DNA from 2 places in the Paraburkholderia sp. BR13444 genome. Region 1 is predicted to be linked to the other one. Evidence: riboswitches for the same ligand, from Rfam matches in the RefSeq annotation. Region 1 holds a riboswitch; the other holds the start of a gene.
The links. A riboswitch is a leader RNA that binds a small molecule or an ion and turns the genes downstream of it on or off. The one in region 1 is predicted to bind cobalamin.
Positions count from the first base shown of each region.

Region 2: it holds a riboswitch for cobalamin, as region 1 does, so the genes downstream of both, AB3X95_RS34515 (TonB-dependent receptor) here and cobA (uroporphyrinogen-III C-methyltransferase) in region 1, are expected to answer to the same signal.

Region 1 is NZ_JBFPKM010000030.1:4,609-12,418, reverse strand. It holds gene bluB (5,6-dimethylbenzimidazole synthase) at 1-68, opposite strand, end outside; gene AB3X95_RS38425 (cobyrinate a,c-diamide synthase) at 52-1,404, opposite strand; gene cobO (cob(I)yrinic acid a,c-diamide adenosyltransferase) at 1,408-2,010, opposite strand; gene AB3X95_RS38415 (cobalamin biosynthesis protein) at 2,007-2,441, opposite strand; partial or broken gene cobA (uroporphyrinogen-III C-methyltransferase) at 2,505-3,230, opposite strand; cobalamin riboswitch at 3,474-3,743, opposite strand; cobalamin riboswitch at 3,824-4,102, shown strand; gene cobW (cobalamin biosynthesis protein CobW) at 4,305-5,396, shown strand; gene cobN (cobaltochelatase subunit CobN) at 5,410-7,810, shown strand, end outside.
Region 2 is NZ_JBFPKM010000020.1:72,143-79,952, forward strand. It holds gene AB3X95_RS34505 (ABC transporter ATP-binding protein) at 1-642, opposite strand, end outside; gene AB3X95_RS34510 (iron ABC transporter permease) at 639-1,703, opposite strand; gene AB3X95_RS34515 (TonB-dependent receptor) at 1,743-3,674, opposite strand; cobalamin riboswitch at 3,765-4,029, opposite strand; gene AB3X95_RS34520 (ATPase) at 4,250-4,609, shown strand; gene AB3X95_RS34525 (cell division protein ZapA) at 4,606-4,920, shown strand; RNA gene ssrS (6S RNA) at 4,999-5,180, shown strand; gene AB3X95_RS34535 (EVE domain-containing protein) at 5,319-5,777, shown strand; gene AB3X95_RS34540 (SIMPL domain-containing protein) at 6,034-6,756, shown strand; gene lgt (prolipoprotein diacylglyceryl transferase) at 6,859-7,764, opposite strand.

The DNA of each region.
Region 1 (7,810 bases):
ATGTCGCGGCGTTCGTAAATCGCGCGATAGACCGCCTCGCGCTCGGAGTCGTCAAAAGGCTTCGCCATGAAAGAGGGCGGCCGTGAAAGCCGGGTTGGAGGGCCAGTAAGCGTGCATATAGGTTGCCACAATCGGGCCCACGCGGAACACCGCTTCGCCGGGGGTGTCGCTGTGCGCGCGGGTGGCGAAGCGCTGCGGTTCGAGCGGTGTGGCGAGCTTCGAGTAGTGGAACGTGTGGCCGGTCAGCGTGCCGTGCAGGCCGTCGATCTGCTGCATGCCGAGCGACGTGAAGCGCGTTTGCATCGTCGCGTGACCGGGCAGCAGGCCGAGCATCCGCGTGCGCGTGCCTTGCGCGTCGGTCAGGGTGTCGAGCAGGTAGAGCATGCCGCCGCATTCGGCGACCACCGGTTTGTCCGCCGCGACGTGCGCGCGGATCGATGCCGCGCTGCTCATGTTGCCCGCGAGGGTCGCCATATGCAGTTCGGGATAGCCGCCCGGCAGATAGAGCGCATGCGTGTCGGCGGGCAACGCTTCGTCGGCAAGCGGCGAGAAATAGCTGAGCCGCGCGCCGAGCGCTTCGAGCAGCGCGACGTTGGCGGGGTAGATGAACGAGAACGCGGCGTCGCGCGCGATCGCAATGTGCGTGCCTTCGAGCAGACGCGGCAGCACCTCGGGCGACGGTGCGCCGAAATCGACCGGCGGCGGCAGTTCGGCGAGCGCGGTCGACGCGAGCGTATCCGCCGCGTGTTCGAGGCGCGCTTCGAGATCGTCGATCTCATCGGCTTGATGCAGGCCGAGGTGCCGGTCGGGCAGCGTGATTTCGTCGCTCGCGGCGATGTGGCCGCACCAGCGCAGTTCGGGCGGCAGCGCTTCCTGCAGCATCTGCGCGTGACGGGCCGAACCGACGCGATTCGCGAGCACGCCATGAAACGGCAGTTGCGCTCTGAAGCGCGCAAGGCCGAACGCGAGCGCGCCGAAGGTCTGCGCCATCGCCTGCGCAGAAATCACCGCAAGCACCGGCACGCCGAGCGTGGTCGCCAGATCGGCGCTGCTCGGCGTGCCGTCGAACAGGCCCATCACGCCTTCGATCAGGATCAGATCGGCTTCTTGTGCCGCCTGCGCGAGCAGGTTGCGGCACGCGCTTTCGCCGACCATCCATAGATCGAGCGACAGCACCGGCGCGCCGCTCGCGCGCGCGAGGATCATCGGGTCGAGAAAATCCGGCCCGGTCTTGAACACGCGCACGCGACGTCCGAGCCGCCGGTGATAGCGCGCGAGACCCGCGGTGATCGTGGTCTTGCCTTGTCCCGAGGCGGGCGCGCTGATGAACAGCGCGGGGCACGCTGCGGAGCGAGTCCCCTTGGGGGGCGCCCCGAAGGAAGTCCCGTTGGGGGGCGCGGACATCGCTCAGAACTCCACGCCGCGCTGCGCCTTCACACCCTGCTCGCGATACGGATGCTTGATCGCGCGCATTTCGGTGACGAGGTCGGCGGCTTCGATCAGCGCGTCGGGCGCATGGCGCCCGGTCACGACGACGTGCAGCATCGGCGCGCGCGCATTGATAACGGCGAGCACTTCGTCGAGCGGCAGGTACTCGTACTTCAGCACGGTGTTCAGTTCGTCGAGGATCACCATCTGATAGTCGCCGCTTTCGATCATCCGCCGCGCTTCGTTCCAGCCCTTGCGCGCGGTCGCCATGTCGGCTTCGCGGTTCTGCGTGTTCCACGTGTAGCCGTCGCCCATCGTGACGAAATCGCATTGCGCGATCGCGCCGAGGAAATCGCGCTCCGACGTATGCAGCGCGCCCTTGATGAACTGCACGACGCCCAGCCGCATGCCGTGGCCGAGCACCCGCACGGCCATGCCGAACGCGGCCGTGCTCTTGCCCTTGCCGGTGCCGGTGTTGACGATCAGCAGGCCTTTTTCGACGGTGGCGCTGGCCTGCTTCTTTTCGTGGCCTTCGCGGCGCCGTTCGGTCATGCGTTGATGCGATTCGGGATCGGTTTTCATCGGAGGTCCTGGTCTTGAGGGGCGGGATGGAAGGGCGCTACGTCGCCGGGTGCGCTGTCGCTGGCCGCCGCAATCGCGACCGTAATGCCGGCGTGCGTGGTCTTGTGTACGACCAGACGTGCGTTTTGCGCGATTGTCGCGCGGACCGACGCTGCTGCCGCCAGTAGCGCACATGGTTCGCACACACCGTCGACACCAAGATGCGCGCGCGCGGCCGCCGACGGCGACGCGACCGGTGCGGCGGCGATCTGCTCGCGGCTGAACAGTTGCAGCGGTAGTTGATGGCGCGAACAGAATTCGAGCAGACCTGCTTCGTTGGCTTTGGCGTCGATCGTCGCGATGGTGTGGATCTGCTCGAAGGCATTCGAACCGAGAGCTGCGCGCACGGCGGCTTCGATGTCAGCCGCATCGCTGTGCAAGCGGCAACCTATGCCGACGCTCAGCGTTTTAATCGCGCTCGCAGCTTGTTCGTGATCGACTCGGCCGTCGCGTTTGGCCGCATCACGCGCAAGCGCGAACGAGGCCACGCCGCCGATCACGACGATCGCCGGCGAGCCGAGCCCCGCGCGCACGACCGCCTCGGCAAACTCGCGCAGCGGCGCGAGCACGTGACGCTGCTCCGGCCGCGTCGCCGATTCGATCGCCGCGCAGGGCGTATCGGCGGACATGCCGGCCGCGAGCAACGCGCCGACGATTTCGCCGAGCCGCCGCATGCCCATATAGATCACGAGCGTCATGCGCGTCGCGGCGAGCGCGGCCCAGTCCGGCTCGCCACCGCCGGCGCCGTGGCCGGTGACGAACACGACGCCCTGCGCGTAATCGCGATGCGTGACCGCGATGCCGAGCGTCGCGGGCGCGGCGATGCCGGCCGTGATGCCGTTGATCACGTCGACTTCGATACCGGCCGCCTGCAGCGCCTGCAATTCTTCGCCGCCGCGGCCGAACACGAACGGATCGCCGCCTTTGAGCCGCGCCACGCTGCGTCCCGCGCGCAGATGCCCGAGCATTTGCGCGACGATGTCCGCTTGCGGAGTCGACGGATGGCCGCCGCGCTTGCCGACGTATACGACTTGCGCGTTGGCGCTTGCAAACTGCAGTACGTCGGGATTGACCAGATCGTCGACCAGCACGACATCGGCCTGCGCGAGCGCACGGGTGGCCTTCAGGGTCATCAGTTCGACGTCGCCGGGACCGGCGCCGATCAGCCAGGCGCGCGTCATCGCGGCGTGCATGGCGCATGCCATGCGGAGCTGGGGGGAGAGAAGCGGCGTGCGACGGAGCACGCGGCGGTGAATATGGATGTCATGCGGTACGGCGAATCGGGGCGCGGCCACTCGTGCGGTTCGCGGCGGATTCTTCAGAGAGAACACCACGACACACGCGATGCCACGTTTCTACGCCTTCACATCCGTTCCCCGCGGATTCCGGCGGCCGGCGGCGCAACCCGATGCACGGATGCATGCGGCGCCGCCTCCGCGTCTGGCCGGTATCCGGGCTGGCGGCCTCACGCGCTTCGCCTTCCCGTCCCGGTTTGCGAATCCGCGGATTCGCGGGGACAGTGGCATCAAAAAACGCATGCGCGGCACAGCGGAATCGAAGGCGAATCGAATCGCGCGCCGCAGGTCACTTACCGTTGCGGGGACAGCACAGGTTGAACGCGCGACGCGCTGCCTGTTTCCCGTTTAACTGCACATGCGAGCGCATGTGCGGGCACCAAACGCGCGCATACGATAGCACATGACGCCTTGCCGGATAAGCCTCGGCGGCGCTTTCCGGCGCCCCGCGTTCCTTGACTGCGCATGCCCGGGGGCCTACACTCGCACGCACTTTGGGTGCTCGCGTGCGCGTTCGTGCGCATGCAGTTAAACGGGAAACAGGGAGCCATCTGCGCTAGAGCGGCTAACCTGTGCTGTCCCCGCAACGGTAAGCGAAAAGCGGTTCCGGCTTGATAGCCGGGCGCCGCGGTGCCGGCTTCGATGTCCTCGCGCAAGGTCGCGTCGACATATCACCACTGGACGAGAAACCACTCGTCCGGGAAGGGGAAGCGGCGCTTTCGCCAGCCCGGATACCGGCCCGAAGAAGCAGAACGACCGCCGCGGGGATGCGGCGGCGCGTTCATGACCTCAGTTCCGCTTTCTGTATTTCCGTTGTCGCGGCAATGCCGTCGTTCGTCCCCGTGTCTGGTGATCGCTGGTACTGTTGCGCGTGCTTCATTCGCTCCATTCGCCAGCCGATGCCGACCGATGCGCGGAACTTGCGGCAGACCGATGCAACGCAAAGGGATGGACCTCACGATGCAAACTCAATTGCGCAAGATTCCCGTCACGATCGTTACCGGCTTTCTCGGCAGTGGCAAAACTACGTTGCTGCGGCACATCCTTCAGCATGCGGGCGGCAAGCGCATCGCGGTGATCGTCAACGAGTTCGGCGAACTCGGCATCGACGGCGAAATCCTCAAGGGCTGCGGCATCGGTTGCGATGAAAACGGCGTCGAGACCGAAGGGCAATTGTATGAACTCGCGAACGGTTGTCTGTGCTGCACCGTGCAGGAAGAGTTTTTCCCGGTGATGGAAAAGCTCGCGGAGCGGCGCGACGAACTCGATCATGTGCTGATCGAAACCTCGGGGCTCGCGTTGCCGAAGCCGCTCGTGCAGGCGTTCAACTGGCCGCAGATCCGCAACGGCTTCACGGTCGACGCAGTGGTGACGGTGGTGGACGGCCCGGCCGCCGCAAGCGGCCAGTTCGCCGATAACCCGGTCGCCGTCGATGCGCAGCGCAAGGCCGATCCGAATCTCGATCACGAGTCGCCGCTGCACGAGCTGTTCGAAGACCAGTTGTCGGCTGCCGATCTGGTGATTCTGAACAAGACCGATCTGATCGACGACGCGCGGCAGCACGAAGTGGAAGCCGCGATCCGCGCGGAGATTCCGCCGCAGGTGAAGATCGTGCGCGCGCAGCGGGGACAGCTCGACCTGCATACGCTGCTGGGGCTCGAAGCGGCGTCGGAACAGACGATCCATCTGCGTCACGACCACCACGGTTCCGCCGACGACCCCGATCATCACCACGACGAATTCGATTCGGTCGTCGTGCAGGCATCGGTGCCGTCGCGCGACGCGGCGCTCGCCGCGTTGCAGACGCTGGTCGAAAACCACACGATTTACCGTGTCAAAGGCTTCGCGGCACTGCCGGGCGCGGCGATGCGCCTCGTGATCCAAGGCGTGGGCCGGCGCTTCGACAGCTACTTCGACCGGCGCTGGCAGGCGGGCGAAAACGGCGACGACGCCCTGAGCCGCTTCGTGCTGATCGGCGAAGACCTCGATCAACCCGCGCTGCAACAGGCGTTCGACGCGGCGCTCGGCGCGACGTCGAACGCGACGGCATAACGGGCGCACCAGCATGCATTTGCTGCGCACGACGCCGGGCGGTTTCGTCGACGATACGCAGGGCGTGATCCGCATCGATCAGCAGCCCGCCGATATCGTCGTGCTCAGTTCCGCCGACACCACACTGTCGCTGCTCGCGAGCGTGGTGCCGCGTCTCGGCGACGGCTTTCCCAGTGTGCGGCTCGCGAACGTCACGTATCTGCGTCAGCCGGCCTCGGTCGATTTCTATCTCGACGACGTGTTGCAGCATGCGCGCGTGGTCGTCGTCGATCATCTCGGCGGCGAAGCGTATTGGCCGTACGGCATCGAGCAGGTCGTCGCGCTCGCGCAGCGCAAACAGCAAACGCTCGCGATGTTTTCCGGCGATCTGCAGGAGGACCCGAACCTGCTCGCGCGCAGTACCGCAAGCGCCGAGTTGTGTCAGCAGTTGTGGCGCTATCTGCGCGAGGGCGGTCCGCAGAACGCCGAGGCGTTTTTGCGCTGTATCGCGTACCGCGCGCTCGGTTGGGGGCGCGAGCCCGAGCCGCCGCGCGCATTGCCGGCCGCGTCGCTGTATCACCCCGAGCGCGATACGCCTACGGTCGCCGACTGGCAGGCGCGCTGGCGGCAGGACGCGCCGGTTGTCGCGATCCTGTTCTACAAGGCGCATCTGCAGGCCGCCAATACCGCGGTGTTCGATGCGCTGATCGATGCGCTCGAAGCGCAAGGGCTCAATCCGCTGCCGCTCGCGATCACGTCGTTGAAGGATGCGATGAGCCGCGATGTCGTGCAGTCGCTGTGCGCGCAACATGGCGTCGCGCTGGTGCTGAACACCACCGCGTTCGCCGCGTCCGCGATCGACGACCCCGAGCCGCTCGCACTCGCCGGCGATGCGCCGGTGTTCCAGGTGATCCTGAGCGGCGGCAATCGCGACGATTGGCGGAAAGACAACCACGGCCTCAATTCGCGCGATATCGCGATGCACGTCGCGCTGCCCGAAGTAGACGGGCGCATCATCACGCGCGCGATCAGTTTCAAGGGGCTCGCGTATCGCTGTGCGCATACGCAGGTCGACGTGGTTCGTTATCAGCCCGACCTCGAACGGGTGCGCTTTCTCGCCGAGCTGAGCCGGCGCTGGTGCCGTCTGCGTTCGCTCGATAACGCCGACAAGAAAGTCGCGTTGATTCTCGCGAACTATCCGCTGAGCGAAGGGCGCATCGGCAATGGCGTGGGGCTCGATACGCCGGCATCGGTGGTCGGCATTCTGTCGATGCTGCGCAATGAAGGCTATCGTGTCGGCGAATTGCCAGACAGCGGCGACGCGTTGTTGAACAGGCTGACCGAGGGCGTGACCAACGATCCGGTCGTCCGCGATCTGCGTCCGGCCTTGCAAAGCCTCGCACTCGACGACTATCGCGCGCATTTCGACGCATTGCCGGCGAGCGTGCGCGACGCGTTGAACGCGCGCTGGGGCAAGCCCGACCAGGACCCGACGCTGCGGCGCGGCCGCTTCATGATCGCGGGCTGGCGCTGCGGGCAGGTGTTCGTCGGCATTCAGCCTTCGCGTTCGCGCGAACAAGGCGACTATGCGAGCTATCACGATGCCGAGCTCGTACCGCCGCATGCGTACCTCGCGTTCTACTTCTGGCTGCGCCACCAGTTCGGCATCGACGCGATCGTGCACGTCGGCAAGCACGGCAACCTGGAGTGGCTGCCGGGCAAAAGCGTCGCGCTGAGCGATGCGTGCTGGCCCGATCTGATTCTCGGGCCGATGCCGCATCTGTATCCGTTCATCGTCAACGATCCGGGCGAGGGCAGCCAGGCGAAGCGGCGCGCGCAGGCGGTGATCATCGATCATCTGATGCCGCCGCTTACGCGCGCTGAAAGCTATGGGCCGCTGCAAGACCTCGAGCGGCAGGTCGACGAATACTACGAAGCATTGATGGTCGATTCGCGTCGCGCAAAGCTCTTGCGTCGCACGATTCTGACGACGATCGTCGAGCATCGGCTGCACGAAGAGCTGAGTCTCGCGGCGCCGAACGGACAGGACGATGAAGACGCGCTGCTCACGCGCGTCGATGCGTGGCTGTGCGAGCTGAAGGAAGCGCAGATTCGCGATGGCCTGCATACGTTCGGGCAGTCGCCGCGCGGCGTGCAGCGACGCGATACGCTGCTCGCGCTCGGGCGCTTTCCCATCGGCGATGGACAGGGCGGCAAGGCAGGGCTCGTCGACGCGCTGGCGCGCGATCTGCGCATCGATCATCTGTTCGATCCGTTGAGCGTGGATTGGGCCGCCGCATGGGACGGCCCGCGTCCCGAAGTTTTACAGCGGGTCAGCGACGCACCGTGGCGACATTGCGGCGATACCCGCGAGCGCCTGGAGTTGCTTGCGGGCGAGCTGTTGCGCGGCGTCTGCGGTGTCGATTGCGATGACG
Region 2 (7,810 bases), on a different contig from region 1:
GTTCAGGTCGTGGCATGAGAACAGCACGCTGCGCGGTATCTTGCGTCCCGGTTCGCGCGTCCATGCAACAAGCGCTTCGAGGCAGTCGATCTGGTGATGCAGGTCCAGATGCGACAACGGTTCGTCGAGCAGCAACAGCGGCGCGTCCTGGCACAGCACTGCCGCGAGCGCGACGCGCTGACGCTCGCCGCCCGATAGCGACAGCACGTCGCGCGCCGCAAAGCCCGCAAGGCCGAGCGATTCGAGCGCCGCCTGCGCAGCCGCGCGATCTTCATCGCGCTCCCAGCCCCAGCCGCCCAGATGCGGGAAGCGATTCAGCAGCACGATGTCGAGCACGCTGGCATTGAACGCATCGGCCGCGCTTTGCGGCATCAGCGCGCGGCGCCGTGCGAGCGGCAGCGGCTGCCAGTCGGCCACGCGCACGCCATCGAGTTCGACATGGCCCGCCGCCGGATGCAACAGGCCCGCCAGCGTCGACAGCAAGGTGGTCTTGCCCGCGCCGTTCGGCCCGGCGATACACCAGACTTCGCCCGCATTGAAGGTGTGCGTGAACGCGTCGAGCAAGGTGCGCGCGCCGGCGCGCAGTGTCAGGCGCTGCGTGCTCAGCATCGAAGAGGTGGGGCTGGGTTCGGCTTGCATCATCGGCGGCGTTTGAGCAGCATCCACAGGAACACCGGCACGCCGACCAGCGACGTGATCACGCCGACCGGCAATTGCGCGGGCGCAATCACGGTCCGCGCAATCAGATCCGCGCCCATCACCGCGACACCGCCGCCGAGTGCAGCCGCCGGCAGCAGCATGCGCTGGTCGTTGCCGAACGCGAGCCGCAGCATATGCGGCACGACGAGACCGACGAAGCCGATCGTGCCCGCGGTCGTCACCGCCGCGGCCGCCGCCAGCGACGCGACCAGGTACACGCGCAAACGCAGTGGCATTACCGCGACGCCGAGCGCTTGCGCGGCTGCGTCGCCGCGCAGCAGCACGTTCAGACGCGGCGCGGCTGGCATGATCGCGAGCAACACGAGCGCGAGCGCGATCAGCGCGGTCCACGGCAGCGCGCCGCCATTGAGGTCGCCGGTCAGCCAGAACAGCATGCCGCGCAGACGGCTATCGGGCGCGAGATTGAGCAGCAGCGTGATCATCGCGCCCCACCCGGCCGCGATCACCGCGCCCGTCAGCAGCAAACGCGGCGACGTGTCCTGCGGCTCGCCGCGCCACAGTTCGCGACGCGCGAGTCCGAGCACCAGCAGGATCGACACGAACGCACCCGCGAACGCGCTCGCATCGACGATCCACCATGCGCCGCCCGCGATCATCGCGACCAGCGCGAAGCTGGCCGCGCCGCCCGACACGCCGAGCACGTACGGCTCGGCCAGCGGATTGCGCAGCAGCACCTGCAGCAGCGCGCCGGCGAGCGCGAGCAACGCGCCGCACGCGAAGCCCGCGAGCGCGCGCGGCAATCGCAACGTGCGCACGATTTCGCCGGTGAGATCGTCGCTGCCCGCAGCGCCGAACGTGTGCGTTGGCACGAGCGCCGCAAGCACGCGCGACGGCGCGAGCGGCACGCTGCCGAGCACCAGCGACGCGCCGAGCAGCGCGATGGCGGCGAGCGCGAGCCCAAGCCAGATCGCAGCCGCGCGTTTCGCGTTCATCGGGCGCGGCGTTGCCATCGCGGCGGACAGCGAACCGGACGCGCGACTCATCCGCGTGCCCTCACGCATGCGGCCAACCCGGCGCGCTCGTCACTGCTGCTGCCAGCCGAGCGTGACATACGCACCGCGTCGCGGCGAGTTATACGAGTAGGCCGTCTCATAGTCCTTGTTGAACAGATTGTCGATTTGCGCGCTGACGTACCACGCCTTCGTGATGTTGTAGCGCGCCGATAGATTCACGATGCCATAACCGCCGAGCTTGCCGGTGCTGTCTGGACGCGGACCGCTGACGATCCACTCGCCCCCAACCCGCCATCCACCGATGCTGCGATTCGCCGCGAACGACCCGAAGCGTCGCGCGCGTCGCACGAGGTCGGTACCGCTGTCGAGATCGACCGGGTTCTGCAGCGTCAATGTCGCGCGTACGTCGGTCTTGCCGACATGACCGCTCCACGATCCTTCGAGTCCCTGCACCTTCGCATGGCCGACGTTCTCCGCGAGATAGATGCCGGGGATCGTCTGCACGTAGTCGATCAGATTCGTATAGCGCGTCTGGAATGCGTTCAGACGCATCACGCCGAGCGCATCGGTCGCGTACTGCAAACCGGCTTCGACCGAGTGACTGCGCTCGGGCTGGATCGACGGGTTGCCGCTGATCGGATAGTACAGATCGTCGAAGCTCGGCGCGCGGAACGCATCGGAATAGCTTGCGGTTACCTTCCAGTGCGACGTAATGTCGAAACCGTAGCCGAGATAGTAACTGTTCGCTCCGCCGAAATCGGAGTACTGGTCGCGGCGTACGTTGGCCTGAATCTGGTTGCGGCCGAAGCGTGCGCTGTAGCCGGCGAAGACCGAATCGACGTGACGGTCGGGCGCGGCGAACGTGTCGGAGTCGAGAGTCTGGTCGAGATGCTCGTAGCCGAATTGCAGCTTCTGGTTCGCGGCGAGCGCGAAATCGTTCTGCCACGTGTACTGGCGATTGTCGGTATCGAAGCGGTCGTTGTAGATGCCATTGGTGTTCGATACGCTGCGGTCGTCGCCCTCGGCGAGCGTGAAGCGGGTGGTCCACCAGTCGGTCAGCTTGCCGTTCGCAAACACCGATACCTGACGCACCTTGCTATAGAGGTTGTTCAGATCGGTTGGCACGCCGTACGCATTGTCGTAGCTGTTGTTGTTGTTCGACTGGAAGTAGCTGATGCCCGCATCCCACTTGTCGGTGAACTTGTGGCGCAACGACGCGCTGATGCTCTCGTTCAGATTGCCGTTCGCGTTCGGATTCGCGCCCGGCGCCTCGAGCGGATCGAGCGACGAAAAGCCGTCGCTCTTCGTGCGAGCGAGCGAGATGTTGAAGGTCGTGCGGCCGTCCTGATCGAGCGCTCCGTTCACGCCGGCCGTTTGCGTCTGCGTGTGATAGCTGCCGTAGCCGACCGAAAAATTGAAGCGCGGCGGATGATCGCCGCCGTCTTTCGTGAACACCTGCACGACACCGCCGATCGCACCCGAGCCGTACAACGCCGACACGTTGCCGTTCACGACTTCGACGTGATCGACCTGGTCGAGCGGAATCTGTGCGAGCTGAGCGGAGCCGAGACTCACCGAATCGACGCGCACGCCGTCGATCAGCAGCAGCGATTGCGTCGACGACGCGCCGCGCAGAAAGAGGCTCGTGGTCGAACCGGGGCCACCCGTGCGCGAGATTTGCGCGCCGGGCGCGAGTCGCAGCAGGCCGGGCAGATCGGTCGCGGTCGTGTCGGCGATGTCCTGCTGATCGAACTGCGTGGTCTGCGGGATCGCATCGCGCAACGCTTGCGCTCCGCGTTGTGCGGTCACGACGATCGGCGACAGCACGTTGCCCGATGCATCGGCGGAAGCGGGATTGGCCGCATCGGCAACGTTTGGGGCATTCGCGGTGCTTGCATCCGCAGCGGACGATGAAGGCACAGGCTCGGCGCTTTGCGCATGCGCGACGAGCGGCAGGCTCGCGAACGCGAGCAGCGTCGCGCGGGCGATGGGGGACAACATGGGATGACATTCCTGTGGATGGCATGCGCGGCCTGCTTCCCCGCAGGCCGACGCGTCACGAGGCGTCCCCCATGTTTAACGTTTTCGCGGGGGACGTCCCTCTTTTCTGGCCGGTATCCGGGCTACGACACATCGATCCCGCCTTCCCACGCGTGACGCGCAGTGGCACACTCGCAGATTGAACTTCCAACCGTGCGACAAGGACCGACCTGCATGAGCACATCACATGCGGTCGTTTACCGTTGCGGGGGCAGCGCAGGTTCGCGCATCCGGTTTGGCACCGCGCGCGCCCTGCTTCCCGTTTAACTGCGCGCGCCGAAAAGCGCGCGCGGGCACCAGAGTGCGGGAAGTGTAGGAGCGGCTTCGCGGGGCGTCAAGAAAGGTCAACCGGAGCGCGATCCGTTCTGTCGAATGCAGGTTATTGTCCGATGGATTGCCGGTCTTTGATCTTATGGTCGACGACACGACTCGCAACGAACCTGCATGAAGCGATGCTGTTACGTCTCGAAACGAGACAATTGTCGGAACCTGTAATATTCCGCGCTAAAATGCGATGTCTTTAGAGGACGCAGCACATGCTCACCGAACTCGAATCACTCTCCCAGAACATCGGCAAGCTGATTGCGATCAGCAAGCGCCACAACGAAGCGCGGATCGCGCTCGAAGAGCAGCTCGCGCAAACGCGTGCCGAAGTACAAGCCACGCACACCGAACTCGCGCAATTGCGTGCCGAGCGCGATGCACTGCAAGCGGAACGCGACGCGCTTTCCGCCAAGATCGACGACGCTCAGGTGCGCCTGAATGCGATTCTCGAAAAATTGCCGCGCGCACGCGCAAGCAGCGAACCGGATAACCAGCTCGATCTGCTCGAGTCCGCCCAGCCCGAACACGAGGAAGCGGAAGGCGACGTGAGCCGACACGGAGAAAGCGCATGACCACCAAGCAGATCGAAGTATCGATTCTCGAAGTACCCTACCGTCTCGCCTGTTCGCCTGAAACGGAAGGCGCGCTGCTCGAGGCGGTCGCGCGCGTCGACGCCGAGATGAAGAAAATCCGCAGCGGCAGCAATGTGCGCGGCACCGATCGCATCGCGGTGATGGCGGCGCTGTCGCTGGCATCGGAACTGCTTAAGCTGCAAAGCAGTGTGCGACACGGAGAAGCATTTCCTGCTGAAGAAATCCGGCGTACAATGCAGCAAATGAACGAACAGCTAGGTACTGTGATTGAGCAGTACAGCATGCAGTAAGCAGTAGTTGACTCAATAGCGGGCCGGTTTCGAACCGGTCACTTGTTCAACGGTATGTGTTGTAGCTTCATCGGTTTAGCTTCCCTGCCTGGTTCGCCAAGGTCATATATTCCTTGAACCAATGCCATGTGCACGGTTGCGGAAATTTGTAGCACGGGTGTGCGCGTCACTCTGTCTGATGTACCCGAAGTGTTGCTAACTGCGACCAATTCTGAACCCTCGGTTCAGGATGCCGGCCTAGCGGCTAAGGCGGGGACCTTATCTGGAACGGCATCGGACTTCGGTTCGATGCCGTTTTTCTTTGGTCGTCGTTGTTTCGTTTGAATGCCTGTTTCAGGGGCTTTCCGCACGCGCCTGTTGTTGGCGCCTCGTTCAATCTCACACGCTCACTCCGATTCATGCGCTACTGGCTGATGAAGTCCGAACCGGACGAAGCAAGCATCGACGACCTCGCCAACGCACCGCATCGCACCTTGCCGTGGACCGGCGTGCGCAATTATCAGGCGCGCAACTTCATGCGCGACGTGATGCAGGTCGGCGACGGCGTGCTCTTCTATCATTCGAGCTGTCCGGAACCCGGCATCGCGGGCATCGCGGAAGTCTCGTCGACCGCGTATCCGGACCCGACGCAGTTCGATAAAAAGAGTCCGTACTACGACGCGAAATCGTCGCCGGAAACGCCGCGCTGGATGCTCGTCGACGTCGTGTTCAAGAAGAAAATCCCGCTGATTCCGCTTGCCGCGCTGCGCGAGCATGCCGAATTGCAGGACATGCGCGTGCTCGCCAAAGGCAACCGTCTGTCGATCACACCGGTGACCGACGCCGAATGGCGCTTCATCACTAAACAGCTGGTTTAAGGGCAAATGCGCGACGCGGCACGTGTCGTGATCGCGTCCGGGCCATCATTTCCGATGCGGCGGCGAAGTACTAATTGGGGAACCAAGCGCCAGTAAGACGCGCCTAATCGCTCGACGAAAGCGCGAGTTCGAACCAACCGTTCGACGGCATCCCGATCCATTCGCCAGCGCATCCGTCAAACCGCGCGCCACCATCGCGTCATCACGCGGCGCACGCGTCGAACGTGCACAACCTGTTCAAACAAGGATTCCAGCCATGACGACAAAAACCGCACGGGCCCTCGCACTCGCGCTCGCCTTTGGCGCGCCTGTGGCGCTCGCGCTGAACCCGGCGCCCGCTCGCGCGCAGACCATGATGCCGCAGCCCTCGGGCGTGCTGTCGCTGAATGCGCAGGCGAGCGCGGAAGTCCCGCAGGACGAAGTCGAAATCACGCTGTTTTACGAGCAGGAAGCGAGCGAGCCGTCGGCGTTGACGTCGACGCTGAACCAACGTGCCGACGCGGCATTGCAGAAGGCGCGCGCCGTCGCCGGCGTAACCGCGCGCTCGGGTGCGTTCTCGATCTTCCCGTCAACGGACCGCGACGGACGCATCTCGGCGTGGCGCGGCCGCACGGAAGTCGTGCTCGAATCGCGCGACTTCGCCGCGGCTTCGAAGCTCGCCGGACAGATGGCATCGATCATGCAGGTGGGTAACGTGCGTTTCTCGCTGTCGCCGGAAGCGCAGCGCGCCGCCGAACAGCGGCTCAGCGGCGAGGCGATCAAATCGTTTCGCGAGCAGGCCGCGGCATCGTCGCAGGCGTTCGGCTTTAGCGGCTATTCGATCCGCGAGGTCAACGTGAATCACAGCGGCGTGATGCCGCGTCCGATGATGATGAGCGCACGCGCGATGGGCGCCGATGAGAAGAGCGCGCCGATGCCGCTCGAAGGCGGCACCTCGACGGTGACGGTCAACGTGTCGGGGTCGGTGCAGATGAAGTGACGCACACGCGCGAACGCCAGCGCATCAAAGAGAAACGCCACGGCATCCATCGAAGCCGTGGCGTTTTTTCATGCAGCGTTCGCTACGCTGGCCGGGCGCAGTTCAGTTCGCGCCGACCGCCTGCGCCGGCTCGCGCCGCCCCCGGCGATACGCCCACACCATCAGGCCGATGCCCGCGAGGATCATTGGCAGCGACAGCCATTGCCCCATCGACAGCCCCATCGCGAGCAGGCCGAGGAAATCGTCCGGCTCGCGCGCGAATTCGACCGTGAAGCGCGCGAGGCCGTAGCCGATCAGGAACATCGCGGAGATCGCGCCAAGCGGCTTCGGCTTGCGCGAGAAGAAAATCAGCACGAAAAACAGCGCCACGCCTTCGAGCGCGATCTCGTACAGCTCCGACGGATGCCGCGGCAGCATGTGATATTGCGCAAACACTTCGTTCAGATGCCATTGCGCGGCCAATTGCGGATGCGCGGCGAGCCAGCTTGCGTCGTCGGGCGCGGCGCCGGGGAACAGCATCGCCCACGGCGCGGCCGGATCGGTCACGCGGCCCCACAGCTCGCCGTTGATGAAGTTGCCGAGCCGCCCCGCCGCGAGGCCCGTGGGCACCATCGGCGCGACGAAGTCGGTGACCTGCAGCCACGAGCGCTTGCGCTGATACGCGAACAGCATCATCGCAATGGTGACGCCGAGAAAGCCGCCGTGAAACGACATACCGCCTTCCCACACCTTGAAGATGTCGAGCGGATGCGCGAAATAGAAGCTGGCCTTGTAGAACAGCACATAGCCGAGCCGGCCGCCGAGGATCGTGCCCAGCACGCCGAAGAACAGCATGTCGTCGATGTCCTTCGCGGTCCAGCCTTGCGCGGCGACGTACGGCAGCCGCAGCCGCAGCCGGGCGACCACGATCGCCGCGACGAACGCGACGAGGTACATCAAGCCATACCAGCGCACGGCGAGCGGCCCCAGATGGATGGCGACAGGGTCGAAATTCGGGTGAATGAGCATCGTGTAGTTATGGGCAGTTCAGGTTCGAAAGCAGTTTTACAGGGAT